One region of the Selenihalanaerobacter shriftii genome, then DNA from elsewhere that is predicted to be linked to it. Evidence: riboswitches for the same ligand, from Rfam matches in the RefSeq annotation. Region 1 holds a riboswitch; each other region holds the start of a gene.

Evidence for each region. Region 1 has a riboswitch for S-adenosylmethionine ahead of B5D41_RS07860 (MetQ/NlpA family ABC transporter substrate-binding protein). Riboswitches for the same ligand answer to the same signal wherever they lie in the genome.
Region 2: it holds a riboswitch for S-adenosylmethionine, as region 1 does, so the genes downstream of both, metK (methionine adenosyltransferase) here and B5D41_RS07860 (MetQ/NlpA family ABC transporter substrate-binding protein) in region 1, are expected to answer to the same signal.
Region 3: it holds a riboswitch for S-adenosylmethionine, as region 1 does, so the genes downstream of both, B5D41_RS05530 (homocysteine S-methyltransferase family protein) here and B5D41_RS07860 (MetQ/NlpA family ABC transporter substrate-binding protein) in region 1, are expected to answer to the same signal.
Region 4: it holds a riboswitch for S-adenosylmethionine, as region 1 does, so the genes downstream of both, B5D41_RS05930 (O-acetylhomoserine aminocarboxypropyltransferase/cysteine synthase family protein) here and B5D41_RS07860 (MetQ/NlpA family ABC transporter substrate-binding protein) in region 1, are expected to answer to the same signal.

What each region holds. Positions count from the first base shown of each region.
Region 1 covers NZ_FUWM01000012.1:27,995-30,199, reverse strand. Annotated here, with positions in the region: gene B5D41_RS07865 (iron-containing alcohol dehydrogenase family protein) at 1-112, opposite strand, end outside; gene B5D41_RS07860 (MetQ/NlpA family ABC transporter substrate-binding protein) at 140-979, opposite strand; SAM riboswitch class I at 1,079-1,199, opposite strand; gene B5D41_RS07855 (YgeY family selenium metabolism-linked hydrolase) at 1,333-2,205, opposite strand, start outside.
Region 2 covers NZ_FUWM01000003.1:155,624-157,828, forward strand. Annotated here, with positions in the region: gene metK (methionine adenosyltransferase) at 1-1,097, opposite strand, end outside; SAM riboswitch class I at 1,176-1,276, opposite strand; gene B5D41_RS00720 (ABC transporter ATP-binding protein) at 1,421-2,205, opposite strand, start outside.
Region 3 covers NZ_FUWM01000008.1:84,881-87,085, reverse strand. Annotated here, with positions in the region: gene B5D41_RS05535 (PorV/PorQ family protein) at 1-716, shown strand, start outside; SAM riboswitch class I at 828-938, shown strand; gene B5D41_RS05530 (homocysteine S-methyltransferase family protein) at 1,027-2,205, shown strand, end outside.
Region 4 covers NZ_FUWM01000009.1:20,502-22,706, forward strand. Annotated here, with positions in the region: gene B5D41_RS05925 (ABC transporter substrate-binding protein) at 1-677, shown strand, start outside; SAM riboswitch class I at 748-861, shown strand; gene B5D41_RS05930 (O-acetylhomoserine aminocarboxypropyltransferase/cysteine synthase family protein) at 947-2,143, shown strand; gene metX (homoserine O-acetyltransferase MetX) at 2,176-2,205, shown strand, end outside.

The DNA.
Region 1 (2,205 bases):
TATCTCCTACTAATAAAACTTTGTTGCCAAGTGGTGTTATATGTTTACCAGTTTCCTTTAAGATACCACTTTCTTGTATATATCTATTGGGTGATGCCATTACTAAATGCATAGCTATTACCTCCTTAAAAACAATTATTTAAAATGCTGGAATAACAGAACCATTAAAGTTTTCATTAATAAATTTTCTTACTTCTTCTGACTGATAGGCTTTCACAAACTTTTTAATAATAGGATCATCTTTATCCTCTGGTCTTACAGCTACAATACATACATAAGGCGAATCTGCATCTTCTATAAGTATAGAATCTTTTCTAGGATTCATATCTAATTCCAAAGCATAATTACTATTTACAGCAGCTGCATCAACATCTGGAAGTACTCGAGCTGTTTGAGCTGCGTCCACTTCATGAATCTTAATATTTTTAGGATTCTCTACTATATCGCTAACTGTTGCATTTATCCCAACACCTTCTTTTAATTCAAATACACCTGCTTTAGCCAAAAGCAATAAGGCTCGACCACCATTAGTAGGATCATTAGGTATGGCAATTGTTGCTCCTTTAGGCAATTGGTCAAGTGATTTATACTTATTTGAATAGATAGCCATAGGAATTATTATTGTCTTCCCTACTGTCGTTAAGTTAAGATTTCGACCTTCTTTAAAACTATTGAAGTATGGAATATGTTGAAAAGTATTAGCGTCTATTTCCCCTTCTGATAAAGCTAAATTAGGGGCTACATAATCAGTAAATGTAACAATTTCTAATTCAACACCTTCTTTAGCTAAAATCGGCTTTACTTTTTCTAAAATCTCAGTAAATGGTCCAGCTGTTGCCCCCACCTTTAAAACTCTCTTCTCAGAACTCGCTTCCTGACTTGCATTATTCACCTTACTCTCCTTACTATTTGAACATCCAATAACTAGACTAGCCAACAAAACAATGATCACAAATGTTACAGTAATCTTTTTCTTCATTTGAATCCTCCTCTGTTTTCGAATCTCTACCAAGCTTTATTTATAGTTAAATAAAGAAATCCCCTCCTGACAAATGCAGAAGGGGTTATTTTACCACTCTTCTCATCTATCAGAACAATCCGTTCTGCAGGATTTGGCACCACTGCTTACTTAAAATAAATTTTAAGTAGCTGGTTGCCGGGCTTCATCGGGCCAGTCCCTCCACCTCTCTTGATAAGAGATTCATATTATGTTTTATTTTTATAACTTAGTATTTATTTTAACAGAACATCTATAGGTTTGTCAATAATAAATTCATATAAACTTTATTATTCTTCACTAACTTTGTATTATTAAATTATATATAATCAAAATTATTTTAAAACTGCTTCCATAATCCCATAAAAACCCTTGCATCCTTTTAATAATTGATCAACCTCAATATGCTCATCTATAACATGAGCTAAATGTTCTTGAGACGGTCCAAACCCAACAGTTGGAATATTCTTTTCTCCAGCAAAATGACTACCGTTAGTACAAAATGAATAATGTGATATCTCAGGATTTAAACCTACTTGTGCCAGACCGGTTGAAGCCTTTTGAACTAATTCGTGGTCTTTATCATACAACCATGCTGGAAAGAACCGTTCTGCCTTAATCTTTTCTCCTGTCCAGCAGTCTTCTTCATCTTCTGCATAATATACTCGTGCTTCTAAATCTTCATCTATCTCTTTAAGACGATTAATTTCTTCTTCTATCTGATTCAATACCGATTCTTTTGTTTCTCCTACTAATGTTCTTCTATCATAAGTTGCTTTGCATAAATTAGGAACAACTGAAGCCCCAGGATATGGATTAGAAATAATATCTGTTACTTCTAAAATTCCTTCTCCTAGAACATCGTGTTCATTTAAATCGATATTATCAATTTCTTGCATTAGGTTTATCATATGGCGTATAGCATTCTTCCCTATTTGTGGGTTAGAAGAATGTGCTGTCTTACCCAATGTTTCTACTTTTATTTCCGCTCTGCCACGTTGTCCTCTTGCTAAATTTAAATTAGTTGCCTCACCTATTACTACGTAATCAGGCTCTACATATTCGCTAATCTCTCTTCCTGCTACCCCTTCAAAACATTCCTCATGAACAGAACAAGAAATATATACATCGCCTTTAAAGTTCTTGTCTTCAGCAAAACAGCTAGCAGCATAAATCATTGCTGCTACTGACCCCTTCATATCTGAAGC
Region 2 (2,205 bases), on a different contig from region 1:
ACATCTTGATATATAGGTTGTCTCAATTCTAACTCTTTAATAATCTGAGCTGGACGTAAATCAAAATGTTTTTGAATTAGATCTTCAACAACTTCCTCATCAACTTTAGATGTGCCAAATGTATCTACCATAACAGAAACTGGAGATGCAACTCCAATAGCATAAGCCAACTGCACCTCACATTTATCAGCTAAACCAGCTGCTACCACATTTTTAGCTACATAGCGAGAGGCATAAGCCGCTGATCTATCTACCTTCGTTGGATCCTTACCAGAAAACGCTCCACCACCATGACGAGCTGTTCCTCCATATGTATCAACAATAATCTTTCTTCCAGTTAAGCCTACATCTCCTTTAGGCCCACCAATTACGAAACGTCCGGTTGGATTTACTAAATATTTAGTCTCACTATCTAACATATCTTTAGAGATAATCGGCTTAACAACCTTAGAAATAATATCCCTTTCAATCTGTTCTAATGAGACATCAGCTTTATGTTGAGTAGAGACTACCACAGTATCTACTCTTACTGGCTTGTCTCCTTCATACTCAATAGTAACCTGAGTCTTTCCATCCGGACGTAAGTAAGGCAAAACTTCTTCTTTTCTTACCTCTGCTAATTTTCTAGCTAGTTTGTGAGCTAGAGTAATCGGTAATGGCATTAATTCTTCAGTTTCATTACTAGCATAACCAAACATTAACCCTTGATCTCCAGCTCCTAATTCCTCCTCTTCTTCAGCTAGCCCTTCTTTTGCTTCTAAAGCCTCATCTACTCCCATAGCAATATCAGGTGACTGCTCATCAATAGAAGTCAAAATAGCACATGTACCCGCATCAAATCCATACTTAGCATTAGTATAACCAATCTCCTTCACTTTTTTACGAGCAACTTTGGGAATATCAACATAACAATCTGTTGATATTTCTCCAGAAATCAAAACCATACCAGTAGTTACTAATGTCTCACAAGCAACTCGAGCCTGAGGATCTTGACTAAAAATAGCATCTAAAACTGCATCAGAAATTTGATCAGCAACTTTATCAGGATGTCCCTCAGTTACTGATTCTGATGTAAATAAATAATGATTATTGGACATTATATCACCTCTTAATTTAAATGGATTCATTATAAATAAAAAATTCTCTCCTTATTGGAGAGATATTTAAAAAACATTACTACATCTCTCAAGATACTCTTGCAGGAATTAGCACCATGCACTGCTGCGCTGGTTGCCGGGTTTCCTAGGGCCTGTCCCTCCACCACTCTTGATGTTACTAAATATTCATTTTAAAATACAATATTATGTTAACATATCCAATATTAGTTGTCAATTAATATCTTGTTAAATTAACCTTTGCTTTCTTCTAATAAAGAAGAGAGACTCTATTAGTCTCCCCTTAATTCCTTTCATTTATAAAATTATTGTGCTAATAAAATTCGATCATTCATCAATTCCTCACCTTTAGCTTGAGCAAATTTATCTAATAAATCATCTACTGTTAAATGTTTTCTTTCTGGATTCTTAATATCCAATACTATTTCCCCATTATCCATCATAATAGTTCTATTACCTAAATTTAATGCTTGATTTAAATCATGAGTTACCATTAATACAGTTAAACTATGCTTAACTACTATACTTTTAGTCAAATCAATTACTTGTTGAGCAGTCTTAGGATCTAAAGCAGCTGTATGTTCATCTAATAATAAAACCTTTGGTTTAGCAATAGTAGCCATTAATAAAGTTAAAGATTGACGCTGCCCTCCAGATAATAATCCAACCTTATCTGTCAATCTATCCTCAAGACCTAATCCTAATAGACTCAAATATTCTTTAAACTCGTCTCTTCTTTCTTTATTTACTCCGATCCCCAATCCGCGCTTTTTGCCTCTAGCTGCTGCCATAGCTAAATTCTCTTCAATAGACATAGTCGCTGCAGTACCTTGTAAAGGGTCTTGAAAGACACGACCTATTAAACCAGCTCTCTTATAATCTGGCATATTTGTTACATCTTTATCATCTACTTGAATATTTCCTGCATCTATTCTAAAGCTACCTGCAATCGAATTTAAAAGGGTAGACTTTCCTGCACCATTACTACCGATAATAGTTACAAAATCACCGGTTCTTAATTCTAAATCTACACCTTTTAAAGCCACATTTTCGTTAACCGTACCACGATTAAAAATTTTACGAATCCCGT
Region 3 (2,205 bases), on a different contig from region 1:
CTCAGATGGGGCTTGATGGGATGTTTAATGCTAATTTTAAAAATGTTGGTATAGGTGCATTATTAACTAATTCTTTTACTTATAATAATGATGATAATCTTGAATTAAGGAATCGTTTGGATGGACAAGGAGTTATTTCTACTGGGATTAAGTTGTTGGAACCACCTATGAATATTGGTGCTTTATATGTTGGTGCTAACTTAAAAGGGTTATGGAGTAGATATGATAGCGTAACTGGATATAATAGTGGTGGTAGTGGAACTACAGAAGAAGGTGAAGCTTCAGCTACAGGTTATGGCCTTGATATAGGAATGATGGCTAAGGTGACAGATGCAGTTAATTTTGGTTTAAGTGTTAAGAATGCAACATCAGATTTAGATTGGGAGTGGGATAAGAAGCCTATTAATCCAGCCAAGTTAGATGACTCATTACCACGGACGGTAACTGCTGGAACAGCAATTAAATTACCTTATCCATTATCTGCTACTATAGCAGCAGATATTGAGAGCATTGAAGATGGTGAGGATATCTATCATGTAGGTTTTGAAAAGAATATTCTCTTTAATGGTCTTTCTTTAAGAGCAGGTATGTATAAACCGGAGAATGGTGATGAAGTAATTACTGGAGGTTTAGGATTAAATTTAGCTAATTTACATGCCAATTTAGCTATGGATGATGAAGGATATTATGCTTTGTCAGCTAACCTTAAGTTTTAATAGATAATTTTTAAGTTAAACTTGACAGTTAATAATTTAAGTGTTATACTTGCATAAAATTACAGATAAAAATTCATATATTTCATCTTTATGTATGATTAATACTATATTCTCTTATCAAGAGTGGTGGAGGGACTGGCCCTATGAAGCCCGGCAACCAGTATTCATTTAGAATAAAATGGTGCCAATTCTTGCAATCTTATTAAGATTGACAGATGAGAGAAGAGGACACAGATTAAAAGATAAAGCCTCTTCTCAAATTTGAGAAGAGGCTTTTTTAAATCATTGAGAATTTAGGAGGAGAGGAAATATGAAATCAGATGTTTTAATTAGTCTTGAGTCAGAAGTACTATTATTGGATGGAGCTATGGGGACTAAATTACAACAAGAAGATTTAGAGACTGATACGGCTCCTGAGGTTTGGAACTTAAAGAGGCCAGAAATAATAAAGCAAATCCATCAAGATTATTTAGCAGCAGGAAGCCAAATTATTCAGACTAATACCTTTGGTGCTAATCGAATTAAATTAGGTGAGTATGGGTTAGCCCAAGAAGTAGAAGAAATTAATAGAGCCGCAGTACGGATAGCTAAAGAGGTTAAAAAAGATAATTATATTGCTGGTTCTGTAGGACCATTTGGTAAGTTTTTAGCTCCTATAGGTGATGTTACTTTTGAAGAAGCTATTGATATTTTTAAGGAGCAGATTGCTATTTTAGTTGATTCAGGGGTAGATTTAATAAGCTTAGAAACCATGAGTAGTCTACAAGAATTGAGAGCAGCAGTGATAGCTGCTAAAGAAGTAAGTGATAACGTTCCAGTCATGGCTCAAATGACATTTGATGAAAATTTGCGAACATTAAGTGGAACTACTCCTAAAATAGCAGCAGTAGTATTAGATGCTTTAGGAGCAGACATTATTGGAGCTAATTGTAGTTTAGGACCACAAGGTTTGCTAGATGTTTTAAAAGAATTGAACCAAGTTACTGATAAGCCATTAATAGTTCAACCTAATGCTGGATTACCTAAAATAATAGATGGGGAAACTGTTTATCAAAAGTCTCCAGAAGAAATGACTACTTATATTAAAAAGTTTGTAGCAGAAGGAGCAAATATTATTGGAGGGTGTTGTGGAACGACTGAGGATCATATTGCGGCTTTTGCCCAAGGGTTACAAGGACTGACACCAAGTAAATCAAAATTAACTAGGAATTTTAGATTAGCCAGTCGCTCTCAGTTAATGGAATTATCAGATCAAAGTGAGAGTTTAATAATTGGAGAAAGAATTAATCCTAGTGGTAAAGAACGTTTAGCTGAAGAGTTAAAGAATAACAGTTTTAAAGTGGTTCAACAGGAGATAAATTCACAAATAAAGACAGGAGCTAAGGTTTTAGATATTAATGTTGGTGGAGCCGGTATAGATGAGGTTGAGATGATGAAAAATGTAGTACAAAAAGTACAGAATACTTCTCGAGTGCCGGTCTGCATTGAT
Region 4 (2,205 bases), on a different contig from region 1:
AGAATTTAAAAGGTACTTTTGAATATTTAGATGATTTACGTAGTCATAAAGTATTCTATGAAGAACCAGAAGAGATGAATAAAAAATTACTACCTTATTTTTGGCAAGGTAGAGCAGGAGTGATTGCTCCAGTTAATTTATGGTTATTAAATAATTTGTATCAGCGAGATAAAAAAGAAAAGAATGTAGAATTAACTTTATTACCGATACCTACTAATGATCCTGAAGTGAGTAAAGTACCGCTAAAGGTAAGAGGTTTAGTGCTTTTTAGACAAGAAGAGTATAAAGGGGACGATCATACAAAAGCTGTTTATAAATTTGCTAAGTTTCTTAATCAACAGAAATCACTTTTTATAGCTAAGAAGTTAAGAGTGGTACCAAGTTATCTACCTTTAATTTCTCATTGGAAGCAAGAAGTAAATCTAACAACTGATATTCAAAATCAACTATTGACTTATGTAGACCGTGGTAGTTATAAGGAGTTAAGTGGTTTTAATAATGAGAAATTAGAGTTAGAGATTAAGCAAGTGATTGATGAGCGGTACGAATCATTCTGGTTAGAAGGAGAATCTATTCCTAAAGTAAGTAGAGAAATCTTAAATATTGCTGAAGATATATTAAATGTTACTGATAATGAAAAGAATAAGGTCGAAAAAAAGAATGAAGATAAAAAATGAATAATAGAGTTGACATATTTAGTGATTTATGTTATTATAATTTAAAGTAAAAAGTTAATATGAATGAAAGCTCTTATTAAGAGTGGCTGAGGGACTGGCCCGATGAAGCCCGGCAACCGGCATTCGTTTAGAATGCAATGGTGCCAAATCCTGCAACGAAAAAATTTTCGTTGAGAGATGAGAGAGGAGTATAATTATAATAAATTATAAACCTCTTCTCATCAGAGAAGAGGTTTTTTTATTTTTAATTAAAAATGGAGGTAATAAATATGACAAAAGAAGAAAAAAGAAATTTAGGATTTGACACACTGTCTTTACACGCAGGATATGAACCAGAGGAAACAACTGGGTCAAGAGCGGTGCCTATTTATCAGACAACATCTTATGTATTTAATGATGCTGACCATGCAGCACGATTATTTGCTTTAGAGGAAGAAGGGAATATTTATACTAGAATTGGAAATCCGACTCACTCAGCATTTGAGAAGCGAATAGCAGCTTTAGAGGGAGGCGAAGCAGCTTTAGCTACATCATCAGGGATGGCAGCTATTAATTTAACTATATTAGGTTTATTAGAGGCAGGAGATGAAATTGTTTCTTCTAGATGTATCTATGGTGGAACTTATAATCTCTTTTCAGTGACTTTACCAAAGTATGGGATTGAGACTACATTTGTAGATCCAGATGATTTAGATGCCTGGGAAGAGGCTATTACTGAAAATACAAAAGTTCTTTATTTAGAATCACCTGGTAATCCACTTTTAAATATTGTTGATATCAAAAAAGTAGCAGAAATTGCTCATGAAAATGATATTACAGTAGTCTTTGATAATACTTTTAATACTCCTTACTTATGTCAACCTTTAAGTTTAGGAGCAGATATTGTGGTTCATTCGGCAACTAAATATATAGGAGGTCATGGAAGTTCTATAGGAGGAGTTATTGTTGGTTCAGAAGATTTTATTTTTAAAGTTAGAACTGAAGGATATCGTGACACAGGTCCAGCTTTAAGTCCAATGAATTCGTGGTTATTTATTCAGGGATTAGAAACACTCTCTTTACGTATGGAAAGACATTCAGAAAATGCACAACAAGTAGCAGAATGGTTAGAAGAACATGATCAAGTAGAGTGGATTAAATATCCAGGATTAGAGAGTCATCCACAACATGAATTAGCTAAAAAACAACAAGAGAATTTTGGAGGTATGGTCTGTTTTGAAATTAAAGGTGGCTTTGAAGCTGGTAAGAAGCTAATTAATAGTGTAGAGTTATGTTCACTTTTAGCCAACGTAGGTGACACTAGAACATTAATTATTCATCCGGCTTCGACTACTCATGAACAATTAGGAAAAGAGGAGCAAGAAGAAGCTGGTATTACTGAAGGTTTAATTAGATTATCGGTAGGGATTGAGAATGTAGAAGATATAATTGCCGATTTAAAGCAAGCATTTGCAACTATTGATTAGTTTTTAAGTTTAACTGGAAGGAAGGGAGAGTTATGAGTATTTGTAATAGAGAAGTAGAGTAT